4 regions of the Nonomuraea sp. NPDC049725 genome follow, and region 3 is predicted to be linked to each of the others. Evidence: riboswitches for the same ligand, from Rfam matches in the RefSeq annotation. Region 3 holds a riboswitch; each other region holds the start of a gene.
The links. Region 3 has a riboswitch for cyclic di-AMP ahead of AB0J53_RS30250 (hypothetical protein). Riboswitches for the same ligand answer to the same signal wherever they lie in the genome.
Positions count from the first base shown of each region.

Region 1: linked by a shared signal. The riboswitch ahead of AB0J53_RS10105 (serine hydrolase) and the one ahead of AB0J53_RS30250 (hypothetical protein) in region 3 are both predicted to bind cyclic di-AMP.
Region 2: linked by a shared signal. The riboswitch ahead of AB0J53_RS11725 (NlpC/P60 family protein) and the one ahead of AB0J53_RS30250 (hypothetical protein) in region 3 are both predicted to bind cyclic di-AMP.
Region 4: linked by a shared signal. The riboswitch ahead of AB0J53_RS20280 (hypothetical protein) and the one ahead of AB0J53_RS30250 (hypothetical protein) in region 3 are both predicted to bind cyclic di-AMP.

Region 1 is NZ_JBFANJ010000003.1:442,473-447,132, reverse strand. Features, by position in the region: gene AB0J53_RS10120 (GH92 family glycosyl hydrolase) at 1-894, shown strand, start outside; gene AB0J53_RS10115 (SMP-30/gluconolactonase/LRE family protein) at 887-1,801, opposite strand; gene AB0J53_RS10110 (TetR family transcriptional regulator) at 1,877-2,449, shown strand; cyclic di-AMP (ydaO/yuaA leader) riboswitch at 2,506-2,656, shown strand; gene AB0J53_RS10105 (serine hydrolase) at 2,669-3,610, shown strand; gene AB0J53_RS10100 (NADH-quinone oxidoreductase subunit N) at 3,615-4,660, opposite strand, start outside.
Region 2 is NZ_JBFANJ010000004.1:117,642-122,301, forward strand. Features, by position in the region: gene AB0J53_RS11715 (cytochrome P450) at 1-211, opposite strand, end outside; gene AB0J53_RS11720 (LuxR C-terminal-related transcriptional regulator) at 434-646, shown strand; gene AB0J53_RS11725 (NlpC/P60 family protein) at 671-1,666, opposite strand; cyclic di-AMP (ydaO/yuaA leader) riboswitch at 1,670-1,817, opposite strand; gene AB0J53_RS11730 (amino-acid N-acetyltransferase) at 2,084-2,653, shown strand; gene AB0J53_RS11735 (RDD family protein) at 2,739-4,016, shown strand; gene AB0J53_RS11740 (RDD family protein) at 4,129-4,614, shown strand.
Region 3 is NZ_JBFANJ010000012.1:258,328-262,987, forward strand. Features, by position in the region: gene AB0J53_RS30240 (alpha/beta fold hydrolase) at 1-1,392, opposite strand, end outside; gene AB0J53_RS30245 (TetR family transcriptional regulator) at 1,474-2,004, opposite strand; gene AB0J53_RS30250 (hypothetical protein) at 2,060-3,019, opposite strand; cyclic di-AMP (ydaO/yuaA leader) riboswitch at 3,027-3,168, opposite strand; gene galT (galactose-1-phosphate uridylyltransferase) at 3,234-4,316, opposite strand; gene AB0J53_RS30260 (DeoR/GlpR family DNA-binding transcription regulator) at 4,313-4,660, opposite strand, start outside.
Region 4 is NZ_JBFANJ010000007.1:187,604-192,263, forward strand. Features, by position in the region: gene AB0J53_RS20260 (hypothetical protein) at 1-315, shown strand, start outside; gene AB0J53_RS20265 (rod shape-determining protein) at 321-1,289, opposite strand; gene AB0J53_RS20270 (CBS domain-containing protein) at 1,333-1,776, opposite strand; gene AB0J53_RS20275 (DUF5302 domain-containing protein) at 1,872-2,072, shown strand; cyclic di-AMP (ydaO/yuaA leader) riboswitch at 2,240-2,371, shown strand; gene AB0J53_RS20280 (hypothetical protein) at 2,540-3,334, shown strand; gene AB0J53_RS20285 (alpha/beta hydrolase) at 3,465-4,313, shown strand; gene AB0J53_RS20290 (hypothetical protein) at 4,359-4,660, opposite strand, start outside.

The sequences.
Region 1 (4,660 bases), on a different contig from region 3:
CCGCCGTCGTTCGGCGACGGGACGCTGCCGTACCTGGCGGGCTTCAGCCGGGGCAGCGGCCCGGTCGAGCCGGGCGGCACGTTCGCGACGGAGCTGGCGGTGCGCTCGACGGGCCCGGCCGCCACGCTGACCTGGGAGGCCAGGCCGCCGGACGGCGTCACCGTGTCGCCGTCACGCGGCACGCTCACCGTGGGCGCGGGCGGGCAGGAGCGTCAGGCGCTGGAGGTGTCGGTGTCCGGCGACGTGCCGCGCGGCTTCGTCAGCGTGCCGGTCGTCGTGGGCGAGCGGCGGGCGTCGGTGCGGCTCAACGTGGCGGCGCGCGGCACCCCCGAGTGGCATCACAACAACGTCGGCGTCGGCGACATGACCGCTCCCGGCGAGGCCAACATCGACGGGCCGGGCTTCAGCCTGTCGGCGCAGGCGCTGGCCGAGGCGGGGCTCACGCCGGGCGGCACGGTGACGTGGCGGGACTACTCGTTCACCTGGCCCGACCGCGGGCGCGGCGAGTGGGACAACGTGCGCACCGGCGGCAAGGCGCTGGAGGTGGCCGCGCCCGACGGCGCCACGAGCGTCGCCTTCCTGGGCACGGGCGTGAACGGCTGGCCCGAGTCGCAGGTCACCGTCACCTACGCCGACGGCACGACCAGCACCGGCAGGCTCGGCTTCAGCGACTGGATCCTCGACTTCGGCGGCGGGCAGCCGCAGTTCGGCAACGAGGTCGTGGCGCGCACGCCGCACCGGCTGTTCTGGGGCTCGTGGGCGTTGCAGCCGGTGCCGGCGCACGTGTACGCCTCGCAGCCGATCGCGCTGGACCCGGGCAAGAAGGTGCGCAGCTTCGCCTTCTCCGACCCGGAGGACGGCGAGCTGCACCTGTTCACCTGGGCGTTCAGGTAGCCCACACCGGGGCGGCGCCCCTCAGGCTCAGCATCATCGAGTAGAGGGACGTCGTCGCGGTGATGAAGACGCGGTTGCGCTTGAGGCCGCCGAAGACGAGGTTGGAGGCGCTCTCCGGCAGGTGCAGCCTGCCGAGGAGCGTCCCGTCGGGGTGGTAGGCGTGGATGGACCGGCCGACGGCGGCCCACAGGCGGCCGGTGTCGTCGAGCCGCATGCCGTCGTAGCTGCCGTCGGCGTCGCCCTGCTGCTCGGCGAACACCTTGCCGCCGGTGAGCGTGCCGTCGCGGGTGACCTCGAAGACGCGGACGTGGCGGCGCTCGGTGTCGGCGACGTAGAGCAGCCGCTCGTCGGGGGAGAACGCCAGGCCGTTGGGGCGGGCGAAGTCGCCGGCCACCATGCTCACCTCGCCGCTGCCGGGGTCGATCCGGTAGACGTGGCAGCCGTCGATCTCCGGCTCGGCCCGGTGGCCCTCGTAGTCGCCGAGGATGCCGTAGGGCGGGTCGGTGAACCAGACGGACCCGTCGGAGCGCACGACGGCGTCGTTGGGGCTGTTGAGCCGCTTGCCGCGCCACCGGTCGGCGAGCACGGTGACGGAGCCGTCGTGCTCGGTGCGGGTCACCCGGCGGGCGCCGTGCTCGCAGGAGATCAGCCGGCCCTCGCGGTCGAGGGTGTTGCCGTTGACGTAGCCGGCCGGTTGGCGGAAGGGGCCCACGGTGCCGGTCAGCTCGTCCCAGCGCAGCATCCGGTCGTTGGGGATGTCGCTCCAGACCAGGTAGCGGCCCGCGGGGACGTAGACGGGCCCTTCGGCCCAGCGGGTGCCCCGGTGGAGGCGCTCCAGGTTGCGGTCACCGGTGACGTCGGCGATGCGGCGGTCGAACGCCTCGAACTCCACGGGGATGAGGTCCACCCGCTCTTCTTACCAAGATCTGCCCCGCCCGGCCAGCACCTTTTTGACCACAAGCGTTGGTCTACACTTGTTGGCATGGCGTTCACGGAAAGGTCCGAGGCCACGCGCACGGCGATCCTCGGCGCGGCCCGCAAGCTCTTCGCCGAGCAGGGGTTCGCGGGCACCACCATCCGGAAGGTGGCCTCGCTGGCCGGCGTCGACCCGTCCATGGTGATGCGCTACTACGTCAACAAGGAGGGTCTCTTCCGCGCCGCGGTGGACCTGCGGCTCAACCTGGAGGAGCTGCCCGCGCCGCCGCGCGAGCGCCTCGGCGAGGCGATGGCGCGCCACTTCCTGTCCCGCTGGGAGGGCGACCTGTCGGACGAGGCGATCATGCTGCTGCTGCGCTCGTCGTCCACGAACGCGCTGGCGGCGCAGAGCATGCGCGACGTGTTCACCTCCCAGGTCGCCTCGTTCGTCGGCCGGGCGCTCGGCTGCGGGCCGGAGGAGGCGGCGCGGCGGGCCGGGCTGGTGAGCACGCAGCTGCTCGGGCTGGCCTTCACCCGTTATGTCGTACGGCTGCCACCCGTGGTCGCGATGTCCGCCGAGGAACTGGCGCGCAGCGTGGGGCCGGTGGTGCAACACTATTTGACGGGCGATTTGCCATAGTTTGTCAAGTTTCGTACCTTATGCGCGCAATGCCCGGACCGTGGGCCCGTTCGCGGGGCCCGCGGCCGCCGAATCCGCGTCACGCGGAACCGGGGACCCACTCTCTCGTGGGGTGAATCGGCGCGCCGGCTCCCCCCGGCCGCGCCCGTAGGGCACTTCCAGGCCCGAACCCGTCAGCTAACCCGGTAGGCGGCATGGAAGCAAGGAGCACAGCCCCTCATGCCCACCTCCCTCTTCTCCAGCGCCCGGCCGCGCCGCTGGGGCCGCGCCCTGGCCGGCGCCGCCCTCGCCGCCGGCGTCCTGACGACCGGCACGACCGCCGCCCAGGCGGCCACACCCGTCACCACAGCCACCACGGCCACCACAGCCTCTTTCGCCGGCCCGGCGTCGTACGCGCCCGCTGACGCGCCCGCCGTGCTCGGGCGGGCCGCACTGGTCGTCGACACGTCCACCGGCGAGGTCCGCTACAGCAAGGACGCCGGCGAGCGCCTTCCCGTGGCGAGCCTGACCAAGATGATGACCGCCCACGTCGTGCTCCAGGAGGCCGACCCGGCCGACGTCGTCGAGGTGACGGCCGAGGACGTGCGCTACGCGGCCCGGGGCGGCGCGGCCGTCGCCGGGCTGCGCGCCGGTGACCGGCTGCCGGTGCGGGACGTGCTCCACGCCCTGATGCTGCCGTCCGGCGCGGACGCCGCCCACGTGCTGGCGCGCACGTACGGGCCGGGTGTCGAGGGGTTCGTCGGGAAGATGAACGCGGCCGCCCGCGAGCTGGGCATGGCCGACACCCTGTACGTCAACGCCGACGGCATGCCCACGAACGGCGGCGGCCACTCCACGGCGGCCGACCAGGCACGGCTGGCCGAGGCGGTGCTGGGGAACGAGACGCTGAAGTCGATCACCTCGACGCGCCACCACTCGGTCGAGGCGACGAGTGAGCACGGCTCCTACTCGTGGCGCAACACCAACCGGCTGCTCGCCCAGCCGGGCGCGGTCGGCGTGAAGACCGGCTACACGCGCGCCGCCGGTTACACGCTGGCGTTCGCCGCCGAGCGGGACGGCCGGCTGCTGGTCGGGGTGATCCTCGGCGAGAGCGACTCCGGCCGCCGCTTCGACACCGCCCAGGCGCTGCTCGACTGGGCCGCCACCGCCGGGAAGGCGTGACGGCTCAGGCGGCCCGGCCGAGCAGGACGCCGCCGCCCACCCCGAGAGCGAGCGAGGCGACGGCCGCCACGCAGGCGACCGCGCGCGCCAGGCCCGGGGGCGGCGCGGCCGGCGGGTCGCCGCGGAACACCACAGCGACCCAGCGCAGGTAGTAGTACAGGCTCGCCACGGTGTTGACCAGGACGAGCACGGCCAGCCAGGCGTAACCGCCGTCCCACGCGGCGGCGAACACGAGCACCTTGGCGACGAACACGGCGGCGGGCGGGATGCCCGCGAACCCGAGCAGGCACACCACGAGCGCCAGCCCGAGCCCCGGCGCGGCCCGCCCCAGCCCTCGGTAGCCGTCGAGCGTGCCGCGCCCGGTGGCGGCCACCACGGCGAACGCGCCCACGTTCGTGACCGCGTAGGCGGCCAGGTAGAACAGCACGGCGGGGCGGGCGAGCGCGGTGTGCTGGGCGACCGCGACCGGCACGAGCACGTACCCGGCCTGGCTGATCGTGGAGTAGGCGAGCAGGCGGCGCACATCGTCCTGGTGGAAGGCGGCCAGGTTGCCGAGCGTCATCGTGGCGGCGGCGACGATCGCGACGAGGACGTCCCACCCGCCGGGCCCGAGCTCGTCCGCGACGCGCAGCAGCGCCGCCAGCGCGCCGATCTTGGGCACGGTGGTGACGAACGCGGCGACGGCGACGGGGGCGCCCTCGGCCACGTCCGGCACCCAGAAGTGCGCGGGCACCCCGCCCGCCTTGAACAGCAGCCCCGCCAGCAGCAGCACCACACCGCAGGCCGCCGCCGCGCCGGGCGCGAGCGCGAGCGCCGCCCCGGCCGCCCGGTAGCCGGTGGCGCCCGCCAGGCCGTACAGGAGGGTGACGCCGGCCAGCATCAGCACGCCCAGGAACGCGCCCATCAGGTAGTACTTGAGCGCCGCCTCGGTGCCCGGCGCGTCCTTGCCGAACCCGGCGAGCGCGTAGGCCGGGATGCTCGCCAGCAGGTACGCCGGGACGAGGACGAGCAGGTCACCGGCCCCGGCCAGCAGCACCGAGCCGAGGGCGG
Region 2 (4,660 bases), on a different contig from region 3:
AGCGGGGCGGCTCGCCGTCGGGCGGGGGGCCGTGGCCGAACCGGGCGTCACGCAGCACCGCGGAGCAGAGCTCGTGCGTGGTGGCGACGAGGAGCCCGCCGCGGGTCCGCAGCAGCGCGTCGCTCTCGCGCAGCTCGCGGTAACGGGTGTACGGGTCGCGCAGGAAGCCGGGGTCGGATGGATCGAACCCGAGCATGTCCGTTGGCGTCAAAGGAGCGTAGTCAGGATCGCTGTGATCGATCATCATGCTCCGATAAGTGCCGACATATGGCGAGTACTTCACATACAACGGATCATGTCAACGGAGGAGGTCAAGTGCGGCGAATTTCGTGCTTGACGACCTTTCCTGGATGCGTTTACCGTCTGCGAGGATGTGCCGCTCCGGTCGGGCCCTAGACGTCTCCGGGTGGTGCTGGTGGGGGGAGGGCTCCCGATGGATGTGCTCACAGAAGGCGTTGAACTGAGCCGTGCCGACCTGGCGTTGCTGGCCGAACTGGCCAAGGGCGTCACCGTGGACCGGGTCGGCCGACGCCTTGACATCAGCGGTCGCACCGTGCGGCGAAGACTGCGCGGCATCTGCGACCGCATAGGCGTGGCCACCGCGATCGAGGCGGTGGCCTGGGCCGCCCGCAGGCAGCTCATCTAACGCCGCTGGCCGGCTCTGGCGCCGCTAGTCGGCGATGCGGACGGCTCCGGCGAAGGGGCGCCGGGCGATGGACGCGATCCGCACCACGTCGCCGGTGCGCGGCGCGTGCACCATCATGCCGCCGCCCAGGTAGATGCCCACGTGGTGCAGGTCGTTGTAGAAGAACACCAGGTCGCCCGCGCGCAGCTCCTCCTTGGAGATGTGCCGGCCGGCGGTCCACTGGTCACCGGTGTAGTGCGGCAGCGAGATGCCCACCTGCTGGTAGGCGGCCATCACCAGACCGGAGCAGTCGTAGCCGCGCGGCCCTTCGGCGCCCCAGATGTACGGCTTGAGCTGCTGGGTGAGCGCCCACTTGGCGGCCTGGGCAGCCTTGCCCGAGCCGGGGATCGGCAGGTTGACCTTGACCGCCGGGGTGCCCGGCCGGCCGGCCTCGCCGAGTGCGCGCCTGAACAGGCTGCTCTCGACCTTGCCGACGAGCTTGACGATCCGGTCGCGCTTGGCGTCGAGGTCCTTGACGATCTTCGAGACCTCGGTGATGCGGGCCTTGGCGCCGGCGCGGGCCCGCTCGGCCGCCTGCATCGCCTTGGTGAGCTGGAGGATCTCCTCGCCCTGCTGCTGCTGGATCGCGTAGTTGGTGGCCGCCAGGTCGAGGTAGCCCTCGGGGTCGTCGGAGTTGACGAACGCCAGGGTGCCCGACAGGCCGCCGTTGATGTAGGTGGTCTGCGCGAGCAGGATCGCCTTGGAGCGCTTGTCGGCCAGCTCGGCCTCGCTGGCGGCCAGCGTCTTCTTGGCGTTGTCGGCGGCCTTCTGGGCCGTCTTGAGCTTCTCCCGCTGGCCGTTGTACTGCTCGGCCAGCGTCTCGATCTCCAGGTGCATCTCCTCGACCTGCTCGGAGAGCTCCTTGAGCGAAGGCTTGGGGTCGGCGGAGGCTGGTGAGCCCAAGGGCAGAGCGAGGACCAGTGCGGCCACGGCGGCCAAGCCGACGACACCGAATCGCTTCTTGCCAGAGCGCCTGTCCAACCAAGCTCCTTCCGTTGACGCCTACCGGGTTAGCTGACGGGTTCGGGCCGGAGCAGCCCTACCGAGCGTGGCTCGGATTCACCCCTGGCAGCGGGTTGACGCCGCCGGCGGGTCCCCGGCTCCCCTCGCGGGGATTGGGCGTGTCGACCGCGCGGTGTGCGCGGGTGACATCGTCGCTGGACACTAATGCACTCCTGGTTCCTGCTCAACCGGAACTGCCGAGTCTGTAGAGGTTTCACAACCGACGGGTCACAAGGTGATCTCGTGGCGAGCCGTACAGAAAAGACTTTATGCCCTCTTTGCCCCAAGTTCGCCCGATCGTGAAACTGTAGGAATCGTGCAATCCGGAGCGTGCACGCACAGTGACGGTCCGGGAGTTTGGGTCGAGCCGTAATGGGGTCTGTACTCTGGATGGCCATGGAGCAGGTCGCCGAGCTAGCGGTCCCCGAGACCGAAGTGCTCGTCAGGCGCGCGCGGACCAGGGACGTCAGGGCGATCAAGCTCCTGGTCGACACCTACGCCGGCGTCGGGCGCAAGATGCTGGAGAAGGCCACCGTCACGCTGTACGAGGACGTCCAGGAGTTCTGGGTGGCCGAGCGGGGCGGCGAGGTCGTCGGCTGTGGCGCGCTGCACGTGCTCTGGGAGGATCTGGCCGAGATCCGCACCGTGGCCGTGCACCCCTCGGCCCGGGGTTTCGGCATCGGCCATCGCGTGGTCTCGGCTCTCATCAGGACCGCTCGGGAGCTTGGGCTGGAACGTGTATTTTGTCTCACTTTCGAGGTGGACTTCTTCGCGAGGCACGGGTTCCGTACGATCCAGGGCACGCCCGTCTCACCCGAGGTGTACGCCGAACTCCTGGCCTCGTACGACGAGGGCGTCGCGGAGTTCCTCGACCTCGAACACGTCAAGCCGAACACCCTGGGCAACACACGCATGCTGCTCCACTTGACAGCGGGTGACGCGGACCTTGACTGCCGAGAAAGGTGATTGTTGATACCTATGTCGATACGTTGGGCAGGACAGGCATGTGCCCTGACACGTGCCACATGCGCACTCGAAGCGAGGTGACACGGTGAGCACAGGACAGCCGCCGTATCCACAGGACGATTCCCCCGAGAACTCCCCTGAATACGGCCAGAACGCAGGACGCCCCCAAGGGCAGCCCGACCCCGACGCGACGGTCGTCGGCTACCGCGTGGACGACCCCTACGGCCAGCAGCCCCCCTACGGTCAGCAGCAGGGTTACGGCCAGCAGCCCCAGTACGGCCAGCAGCCCCAGCAGGGCTACGGCCAGCAGCAGGGTTACGGTCAGCAGCCGCAGTACGGCCAGCCGGACTACGGTCAGCAGCAGGGCTACGGCCAGCAGCCGCAGTACGGTCAGCAGCCGCAGTCCCAGCCGGGTTATGGCCAGCAGCCCCCGTCGGGTCAGCAGCCCCAGTACGGCCAGCCCGACTACGGCCAGCAGCAGCAATATGGTCAGCAGCCGCAGTCGCAGCCCGACTACGGCCAGGGTTACGCCCAGCAGCCGCAGTCGCAGCCGGGTTACGGCCAGCAGCCGCAGTACGGCCAGCCGGACTACGGTCAGCAGCAGGCTTACGGCCAGCAGCCCCAGTCCCAGCCTGGCTACGGCCAGCAGCCGCAGTCGCAGCCGGGCTACGGCCAGCAGCAGTACGGTCAGCCCGACTACGGCCAGCAGCAGGGCTACGGGCAGCAGCAGTACGGTCAGCAGCCCCAGTACGGGCAGCAGCAGTACGGCCAGCCCGCCTACGGTCAGCAGCAGGGTTACGGCCAGCCCCAGTACGGGCAGCAGTACGGCCAGCCGGTGGGCATCCAGCCGCCCGGCGCCCCCGCGCCGCTGGCGGAGTGGTGGCAGCGCCTGGTGGCGAGGATCGTCGACGGCCTGATCTTCGGCGTCGTCTACTTCATCATCAACCTCATCCTGGGCATCTTCTTCGTCGTCAGCTACAACTCGGTCACCGGCGTCACGACGGGTATCGCGAGCTCCTTCTTCGTCGGCGTCATCCAGTACCTCCTCCTGGCCGCGCTCTACGTGGCCTACGACTTCTTCATGACGAAGATGAGCGGCCAGACCGTCGGCAAGATGGTCATGGGCATCAAGGTCGTCCAGGTGGGTCATGCGATGCCGTCCGGCGGGCTGCCCAACGACGCCGCGCTCAAGCGGGCCGGCGGGACCTGGGGCGGCTACGTCCTGGGCGTCATCCCGCTTCTCGGTCCGCTTCTCGGTGGCGTCCTCGTTCTGCTGAACGCGGCTTCCCAGCTCTGGGACAAGCCGCTGCAGCAGACGTTCGCCGACAAGTTCGCGAACACCGTGGTGGTCAAGATCAAGTAAGTCTCAGCAACAGCGAAACAGGGGCCGGCATCCCGCCGGCCTCTGTTTTGTGTGTACGAGCCGTACCAGAATGGGGGGACGCCGAGGGCCGCCGAACGGACGAGGTGAGGTTATGGCCGCGACACCCGAGACCGGCGTGCTGCCGGCGGAATGGTGGGAACGGCTCGTCGCCCGCCTCATTGAAGCGCTCGTGTTCGGAGTCTTCTATTACATTCTGTTCATTGCGCTATGGGGCGTCTTCCGGACTGTCGGGGTGCTGGACGCGTTCGAGGGGCGGCTGCCCGGCGTGTTCGCGTGGGTGGGCGCCGGCCTGGGTTATACGGTCTATGACTGGGTCGCACTTTCCCGGGGTGGGCGCACCTTCGGCAAGGCGATCATGGGGATTCGGGTGGACCCGGAGGGTCTTCCGGCGCGGGTCCGGCTGAAACGCGCCCTGCTCTATCCGGCGCCTGCCATGCTGATGGGCATTCCGGTGGCCAATCTGCTGGCCGGAATGTTCGTGTTTGGTGTCGGCCTGCTCATCTTGATCGACAAGCCGCTCCAGCGCGGGCCGCATGACAGGCTGGCCGGAACGCTGGTCGTAAAAGATCTTCGTTGAGGGTTCCGTACCTGCGCTGATGGCTTTTCGCAAAATTTCCGCTTGA
Region 3 (4,660 bases):
CTCCGGTCCTTCGGGCACGCCCAGCGTGGCGGCCAGCCGGGCGGCGGACATGCGGCGCAGCAGGGGCGCGGCCACGGCAGAACGCGCCGCCCATGACGCCGGAGCCTGGAGGAACGCCGGAGCCACGAGCACGAGCCCGCCCACCCGCTCGGGATGCTCGACCGCGAACCGCAGCGCGGGCCCGCAGGCCAGCGAGTGCGCCACCAGCGTCGGCCGCGTCCGCACGCTGCCCATCAGCCCGGCCAGCCACGCCTCCACCGGCCGGTCAGAAGGCGCGGACCGCCCCAGCCCGGGCAGATCGGGCGCGAGAACCGGCCCCGGCAGCAGGGCGGCCACCCGCGCCCACACGTCGGCGTTCACCGGCAGCCCGTGCAGCAGCACGTGCCCGGGGTCGCGGGCGTCCCCCATCACCCACGTACGGTCCCGGAACCCGTACGGGCGCAGCCACGGCGTCGCCGCGCCGAAGCGGGCCGCCACCAGGTCGTCCGCCCAGGCGCGCAGGGCGTCGGCGACCGGCGGCATCTCCAGGCCGGCCCGGGCGGCGAGGGCGCGGGCCGAGGCCGTCGGATAGCGGTCCGGCGACAGGAACGACAGCGTCTCCGGATCGGCGCCGGTGAGCGCCCGCGGCAGCCGCCGCACCAGGCCGACGGGGATCGTCCGGCGCGGCGCGCGCACGCCGAGGTGCCGGGCGACCAGGCCGATCAGCTCGGGCAGCGGCGGGGTGTCGTCGTCGAGCACCCAGTGGTCCTCGCCCGCCGGGGCGGCGGGGATCTCCGCCAGGAAGCGCGTGAAGTAGTCCATCGTGACGACCGGCAGGAAGACGTCCGGGCCGCCGGGCAGCGCCGGGAGCCGCCCGTTCCACAGGTCTCCGACGAGGGAGGCCAGGCCGAGGTGCTGGCCGGGGCCGATCACCGTGCTGGGGTTGGCGACGGTCAGCGGGACGCCCAGCTCGCGCGCCCTGGCATGAACGGCGAGGTCGGCCTCGGCCTTGGACGCCTCGTACGCGCCCAGCCGGGCGTAGTCGGGGCGGACGCCGCTCACCCGGTAGCCGCTGATGTGCACGAGCCGCCGCAGCCGGGGGAGCGTGGCGGCCCATTCGAGCACGTGGAGCGCGCCGGTCACGTTCACGGCGCGAGCCTCCTCGACGCCGAGGCCGAACGCGAAGCGCGCCGCGGCGTTGTAGACGTCGCGTGCCTGGGGGAGTCCGGTGAGCGGGCGGGTGAGGTCGGCGGTGACGACGTTCAGCCCGCCGGTGGCGACGCCCCGCTCGGCCAGCCACGGGGTGAGGGTGTCGGTCCGCACGGCCGCCGCCACCCGCTGCCCGCGGCCCAGCAGCTCGGCGACGAGTGCCCGGCCGACGAAGCCGGTCGCGCCGAAGACGATCGCGTCCAAGAGAGCTCCTCAATAGATCGGTCTACATATTTTCTGGGCGTGAAAAGAGCCGCCTCCGTGGCGGGGAGGCGGCCCCGGGGGTCAGCGCAGGAGCCCGGCGAGCACGGCGGCGACGCGGTCCAGCGGCTCCCGGCTGCGGTGCGCCTTGGCCAGCAGCAGCGCCCCCTCGATCAGCGCCAGGACGGTGACGGCGAGATCGTCGGCGTCCGGTCGCCCCGCGAGCCGCGTACGCAGGGCGGCCTCCCATGACGTGTAGACCTCCGAGCACGCCTGCTGGAGCGGGTCGCTGGCGGCGGCCATCTCGAGCGCCACGGTGGCCACCGGGCAGCCCTTGCGCCAGCCCGACTCCTCCAGCCGGTCGCCCAGCAGCCGCAGCACCTCGTCCACGGCCAGATCGTCGAAGGCCGACCCGATCGCCGCCCCGGCCCGCCGGATCGACTCGCCGACCAGCTGGTCCTTGCCCTCGGGGAAGTGGAAGTACAGCGACCCTCGCGGCGCCCCGCTGGCGGCGATCACCTGATTGAGCCCGGCATTGGCATAGCCGCCCGCCTCGACCAGCTCCTGGGTCGCCTCCAGGATCCGCAGCCGAGTCTCGGCCCCCTTCTTACCCATGCCGAAAAACTAGACCGATCTACATATTCTGTCAACGCCGAGCCGGCCGGCCACGTCAGTGCATCGAGATGTGGACGTGGTCGTAGTGGTTCTCGGTGATGCTGCCGCGGTTGGACATGGCGTTCCAGCCGGAGCCGTGGTTGATCCGCTGCTTCCAGATCACGTACTTGACGCCGAGCTTGTCCCGGTTCTTCACGGTCCATTCGGCGATGCGGTCGCCGAGGGCGTTGTTGGCCGCGGTGGGCATGGAGCCGCCGGCGCTCATCATGAAGTCGCAGGCCCGCCCCAGCGGATGCTCGCCGCTGGAGCCCGAGCGGAAGCACCCGACGCTGAACGGCAGCTTGAAGCTCTTCTCGATCTGCGCCTTCATCGCCCGGGTGCGGGCGGTGATGTTGTCGGTGCCGCTCGGCAGCTGCGGGGCCCAGGTGCCGTCGGAGCGCCGCCCGGTGCTGAACGGGATCAGGTCCTCCAGCTTCTTCTCGATGTCGCCGATGACGCCCTCGGCCTCGTCGCGCTGCTTGGCCACCTCGGTCGTGTCGGCGCTGAGCCGGCGGGCCAGGGCGGCGGCCGCGTCGGCGGCCTTCTTCTGCTCGTCGCGGGCGGCGGCGACGCCGGCCACGATGGCCTGCTGCTCGGCGGTGAGCTGTTCGACCACGGCCGCGCTGGCCCCGTCGGGCGGCACCATGTAGTAGGGCAGGCCCAGCGTGCCGCTCTGGTAACGAAGTCTGGCGAGCTCGCCCACCTTCAGCTGGGCGGCGGCGAGCGCCTGGTCGGCGGCGGCGAGCCGCTTCTTGGCCGCCTCGGCGGCCTCGCGGGCCTTGGCGAGCTCGACGCGTTTGGCGTTGTAGCGCTCGATGAGCTGGTCGACCTTCTTGTTGAGCTGCTTCAGGTCGCCGCGGAGCTGGCTCTCGGACGGCTTGGGCTCGGCCGCGGCCGGTGCTGACCAGGTGGCGAACGTCATCGCTGCCGCGGTGACGACGCCGATGGCAAGTCGCGTGGGGGACGCTGACGCCACGTGCGGGGTTTCCTCTCCCTCTGCCGGCCGGGTTAGCTGACGGGTTCGGGCATGGGAGTCGCTTCCCTACCACCGAAGTGGATTCACCCCAGGTGCGGATGGGTCCCCGGCTCCCGGGCAACTCGCCCGGGATTAGGCGTACACGGTGCTATGACCGCGCTTGAAGGGATAGTAGTGGTAGATCACGAGTAATGCGACATCAATCGGAAATCAATTAGTGATCTACCTGTGATCGAAGCATGCGTGCCGCCTCTTCCGGGAGCACGTCGTTGACGAAGGCTCCCATGGCCGACTCCGATCCCGCCAGGTACTTCAGCTTGCCCGGCGCCCGCCGGATGCTGAACAGCTCCAGATGAAGATAGCCCAGCTCACGGTCCTGCCGGACCGGCGCCTGGTGCCAGGCCGAGATGTACGGCATCGCGACCCCGAACAGCCCGTCCAGCGCGCGCAGCACCGAGGTGTAGAGCGGGGCGAACGCCGCCCGCTCGGCCTCCGACAGCGCCGCCAGGTCCGGCACCCGGCGATGCGGGTAAAGATGCACCTCGAACGGCCACCGCGCGGCGGCGGGCACGAACGCCGTCCACAGCTCGTTGGCGGCCACCACCCGGGTGCCCGCCTCCCGCTCGGCCGCCAGCACGTCGGCGAACAGGTTGCGCCCCGGCCGACGCCCCGCGTAGCGCCTGGCGGCGCCGAGCTGCAGCTTGGTGCGCGGCGTGACGTACGGATAGGCGTAGATCTGGCCGTGCGGGTGGAAGAGCGTGATGCCGATCTCCTCGCCCCGGTTCTCGAAGCAGAACACCTGCTCCACGCCCTCGATCGAGGACAGCTCGGCCGTGCGGTCGGCCCACGCCTCCATGACCAGCTCCACCCGGTCGTCGGAGAGCTGCGAGAACGACGAGGAGTGCTCGGAGGTGAAGCACATCACCTCGCACCGCCCCACACCCGGCCGGACCTCGCTCAGCCCGCCCACGTCCGCGTAACTGCCGAGATTGCGGGAGAACGACGGGAACCGGTTCTCGAACACGACCACGTCGTAGTCGTCCGCCGGGATCTCCGACGCCCGCTCTGCGGACGACGGGCACAGCGGGCACTCGTCGGCCGGAGGCAGGAACGTGCGCGTCTGCCGGTGCCCGGCCACCGCGATCCACTCCTCGGTCAGCGGGTCGTAGCGCAGCTCCGACGCCACCGGCCGGGGATCGAGCGGCCGCCGGTCGATCGCGCTCCGGTCGGCGTCGTCACGCCGGTCGAAGTAGATCAGCTCCCGGCCGTCGGCCAGATGGGTGATGGTGCGCTTCACTGCGAGCCCTCCGCGATGATCAGTTCGCCGGCGCGTTCGGCCAGCTCCGTACGTGCCTCCTGGGGCAGCCCGGGGTCGCTGATGACCACGTCGGCCTCGCGCAGCTCCGCGATCGTGCTGATGCCGACCGTGTTCCACTTGGTGTGGTCGGCGGGCACGACCAGCCGGTGCGCGGCGTTGACCAGCTCCCGGTCGGTCTCGGACTCCAGCAGGTTGGGCGTGGTGAACCCGGCCCGCACGCTCATCCCGTGCACCCCCAGGAACAGGGTGTCCACGTGCAGGCGCCGGATCGCGGCCACGGCCACCGGGCCGACGAGCGCGTCGGAGGGGGTGCGGACGCCGCC
Region 4 (4,660 bases), on a different contig from region 3:
GAGCGCACGCCGGTGTTCCTCATGGGGACGAGCTGGCGGCGGCACGCCTGGTACGTCCGGCTTCCGGTACGGTCCTCGACCCCGTGGGCGGGGATCGCGCGGTGCGAGGCGAGCGCCGAGCTGGAGCCCGCCCAGGTGACGCGGCTGGCCGACGAGCTCACGCTGGCGCTGCCGCCGCTGGCGGGCGTCGACTACAAGGACCCGCGCGCCCCGCAGAACCTCGTCCCGATCGGCGGCCTGGAGAAGCTGCTGCGCCACCATCTGGGCGACCCGCGCCTGCTCTACCGGGCGTTGCGCACGGCCTCCCAGGAGTAGACCGGCTAGGGCGTGCGTCCGGGCCGTCGGCGGTCGACGTAGCGGGCCAGGCCCAGGGCGACGGTCTCGACCGGCTGGTCGGCGCGGCGGACCGGGATGGCCAGGGCGGTGCGCAGCCGCCGGGCCAGGCCGCGCAGCAGGGAGCCGCCACCCGCGAGCGTGGCGCCGCGCTCGCCGAGGTCCGCGGCCAGCTCGGGCGGGCAGTGCTCCACGGCGCGGCTGGCGGCCCGGACGATCGCGTCGACCGGCTGCCTGGTCGCCTCGTAGAGATCGTGCACCGGGACCGCGACCACGCGCTCGCACCCGGTCTCCGGGTCGCGGCCGTGGACGAGGACCTGGCGGTGCAGCGGCTTCCAGGCGGTTCCGGCGTCGCGTTTGACCGCCTCGGCCTCGCTCTCGCTGATGAGGATGCCGTGCCGGTGTTCGACGAGGCGGGCGATGGCGCGGTTCATGTCGTCGCCGCCGACGCCGGTGGACGCGGCCGTCACCACGTCGCCGCCCGCCAGGACGGCGATCCTGGTGAGGCCGGGGCCGATGTCGACGACCATCGCGCCGGCGGGCTCGTCCAGCGCCACTCCGGCCCCGAGGGCCACCGCCAGCGCGTGCGGCACGAGGACCACGCCGCGCGCGTCGGCCTCGTACGCCAGGTCGCCGAGCGTCCGCGCGACGATCGGCGAGCAGCCGTCGGGCAGGGCCATGACCAGGCGCGGCCTGGTGAACTTGTGCACCCTGTGCACGAAGTGGCGGATGAGGAGCCGGGCCAGCTCGGGGTCTCCCGGCATGCCGCCGCGCACCGGCCAGCAGGTGTCGCCGCAGCAGACGGCCTGGGCGCCGAACCTGACAGCCCGGCCCGTCTCGGGACTTCGCGCGACGGCCGTGGGCTCGTTGAGCACGATGCCCCGGCCTCGTGCGTGGATCTGGGTGCTGACACTGCCGAGATCGATCGCGAGATCCCGGCCGAGCGGGCTCACCATGACCGGAATCTGCCCGCCATCGGGTCAAGGCAACACCAAGGAGCTAGTGCGGCAGCGACTGGCCCATCAGCGCCTGGAGCGTGACGCCGCCCAGCAGGGCGCCGTCGTCGACGACGGCGACGAGCGGGCTGTGCGTGCGGGCCATGAGCGCGGCCAGCTCCAGCAGGGTGGCGTCGCCGTCGGCGATGGGCAGCTCGCGCGGCTGCTCGGGCAGGGTCTCGCGGACCGTGCGCTCGCCGAGGCCGCGCATGAACGCGTCGGCGTGCTCCTCGTCGACGACCCTGGCCAGGGCGGGGTCGTCGAGGCAGTAGCGGGGGACGGCCAGGCGCAGCACCTGGGTGCCGGGCAGGATCGTGCGCGGACGGCCGTCGTCGTCGAGCACGATGAGCCCCGGCAGCCCGTGCTCGGCCAGCAGCCGGGCGGCGTCGGCCGCGCGGGTGTCGAGCGTCACGGTCGGGAAGTCGCTGACGAGATCGCGTGCGCGCACAGGCTCACCCTAACCGCTGGGCGGCCGTCCCGGTTTCGCGCCGTGTGGGCGATCGTGCGAAGCTGTGTACGTCCCTCAACACCAGGAGGTCCTCCATGGCGGAAACACCGGAGCCGGAAGTCAGCGAGACTCCCGAGGACGAGATGAAGCGCAAGTTCCGCGAGGCGCTGGAGCGCAAGCGCAACCAGGCCGCGGGCACGAGCGCGGGTGGCAGGGGCGCCGACGCCGCGAAGATTCACGGGGCACACGGGCCGGCTGCCAGCAAGCGATCTTTCAGGCGCAAGAGCGGCGGCTGAGATCCTGGCGTTTCAGGGGGGTACGGCAATGCCGTGCCCCCCCTTTTCTTGACCCTCCTAGGTAGATCTTCGCCTGATTCATGGTGTTACCTTTGCGTTTGTCCGGTTTGGCATATACATTGGGTGGCGTTACCAGGTGGTGACCTAGCCCTTCACCAGGAAGAGGCGGCCACCTGGCGCCGAATCCCTCACGGGAACCGGGGACCCAACTTCTGGGGTGAATCCGGCCCTCGCGGCCGGTAGGGCATCTCCACGCCCGAACCCGTCAGCTAACCCGGTAGGCGAGATGGAGAGGACACCCTACCTGTGATGTACCGCTGCGTCGTACCCCCAGCCCGCGCCCGCTGAGCGGCACCACTTCCCCGAACTTCTCGCGCTCCGCGTAGCGACCGTTTGGCGTTCTGCCCGGCTACGCCCTTCTGAGTGAGCGCTTTTCCCCATTGCCTAACAAAGGACTTTACTTTTTCATGTCTGCTCGTATCGGCATGCGTTCCTTCGCCCTGCTCACCGCCACCGCCGCCGGCGCCCTCGCCTTCGGGGCCGGCGCCGCCCACGCCGACGTCGACGAGAGCCAGAAGGTGCTGCTGAAGGGCGCGACCACCGCGTCCTACTTCTGGGACGACTCCTCCGGCCGCGCCGGTGACACGGGTCTGCCCGCCAGTGGCAAGCCCATGCAGAAGGGCCTGGCCGCCAGCCCGAGCTGGCCGCTGATGACCGAGGGCTACGTCGTCTACAAGGGCAAGAAGATGCCCTTCTTCGTGGGTGACCGCGGTCCCGGCAACCCGTCCAACAACGGCGTCATGCTCGACCTGGACGCCAAGACGTTCGCCGAGCTGACCGGCGGCAAGTTCAACTCCAACACGCTGATGGTCGACGGCAACGGCGGCAAGGGCCACATCGAGGTCCAGTACGTCATCACCAAGTGGGGCGACGGCGTGGGCAAGAAGAACCACCCCGTGGCCTTCTCGACCGGCGCCTGGTCGCGCGTGGACCGCAACCCGGCCCAGCCGCCGACCATCCTGGCCGAGAAGAAGACCGAGGAGAACAAGCCCCGCGTCGAGGCTCCCGGCAGCGGCGGCGTCGCCCCGGCCGCGTACACCGCGAGCGAGCGCCCCGCGGGCGGCGGCTCCAAGCCCGCCGCCGCGGCGGCCGGCGAGGAGACCGGTGGCGTCGGCGGCGCCGTGCTGGCCGGCGGTCTCGCCCTGGCCGGTGGCGGCGTGATCCTGGGCCGTGACCGTCTCCGCAAGCTGATGGGCCGCTGACCCTGACGGGCAGCTGACCCAGCCAGGAGCTCAGGCGTCCGAGCCGTCCCCCGGCCGGGCGCCTGAGCCTTCCGCAGGGGAGGCCGGGCGCGCTTTACGCGGGACGAATTAGAAGGTAATTCTAGTATCCGTGACCACCCACGCCTCGGCGAACGGCATCGACCTCGCCTACGAGAGCTTCGGCTCACCTGACGGGCGCCCGCTCCTGCTCATCATGGGGCTGGGCGCCCAGCTCATCCACTGGGACGACGACCTCTGCACGGCCCTGGCCGACCAGGGGCATCACGTCGTCCGGTTCGACAACCGCGACGCCGGTCTGTCCACGCACTTCCACGAGGCGGGCGTGCCCGACTTCCGGGGCGCCGCCCCGTACCTGCTGGACGACATGGCCGACGACGCCGCCGGGCTCATGGACGCGCTCGGCTGGCCCGCGGCGCACGTCATGGGCGCGTCGATGGGCGGCATGATCGCCCAGACGCTGGCCATCCGCCACCCGGAACGGGTGCTCACCCTCACCTCGATCATGTCGACCACCGGCCCCGCGGTCGCCCCGCCGACCGAGGCCGCGGGCGCGGTGCTGTTCGGCGCGCCGCCGGCCGACCGGGAGGCGGTCCTGGAGCAGGCGCTCAAGACCTGGTCGGTGATCGGCTCGCCGGGCTACGAGATGGACCGCGAGCGCGTCCTGCGGCTGGCCGGCCTGGCCTTCGACCGCTGCTTCGACCCGCCGGGCACGGCCCGCCAGCTCGCCGCGATCATGGCCTCCGGCGACCGCACCGAGGGCCTGGCGGCCGTCAAGGTGCCGACGCTGGTCGTGCACGGCGAGGACGACCAGCTCGTCCCGGTCGAGGGCGGGCGCGCCACGGCGGCGGCCATCGAGGGGGCCGAGCTGCTGACGTTCCCCGGCATGGGGCACGACCTTCCCCGCGCGCTCTGGCCCGGGATCGTCGCCGCCGTGACGCGGCTCACCTCCCGCGTGTGACGGTGGCTCGTGCCCGCCGACGCCCCGGGCACGAGCCACCGGGTCTCAGACCTCCAGCTTCTCCTCGATGGCCCGGAGCTGGTGCCTGGCCAGGGCCAGATTGGCCCGGCTCCGGTCGAGGGCCAGGTAGAGGAACAGGCCCTTGCCGCCGCGCCCGGTCAGCGGCCGGATGATGTGATACTGGCCGCTGAGCGAGATGAGGATGTCCTCGATCGCGTCCTTGAGCCCGAGCGAGTCCATCGTGCGCAGCTTGGCCTTGACGACCTCGGTGTTGCCGGCCGCCGCCACCTGGAGGTCCAGGTCCTTGGAGCCGCCGAGCGTGCCCAGCGCCATGCCGCTGCCGTGGT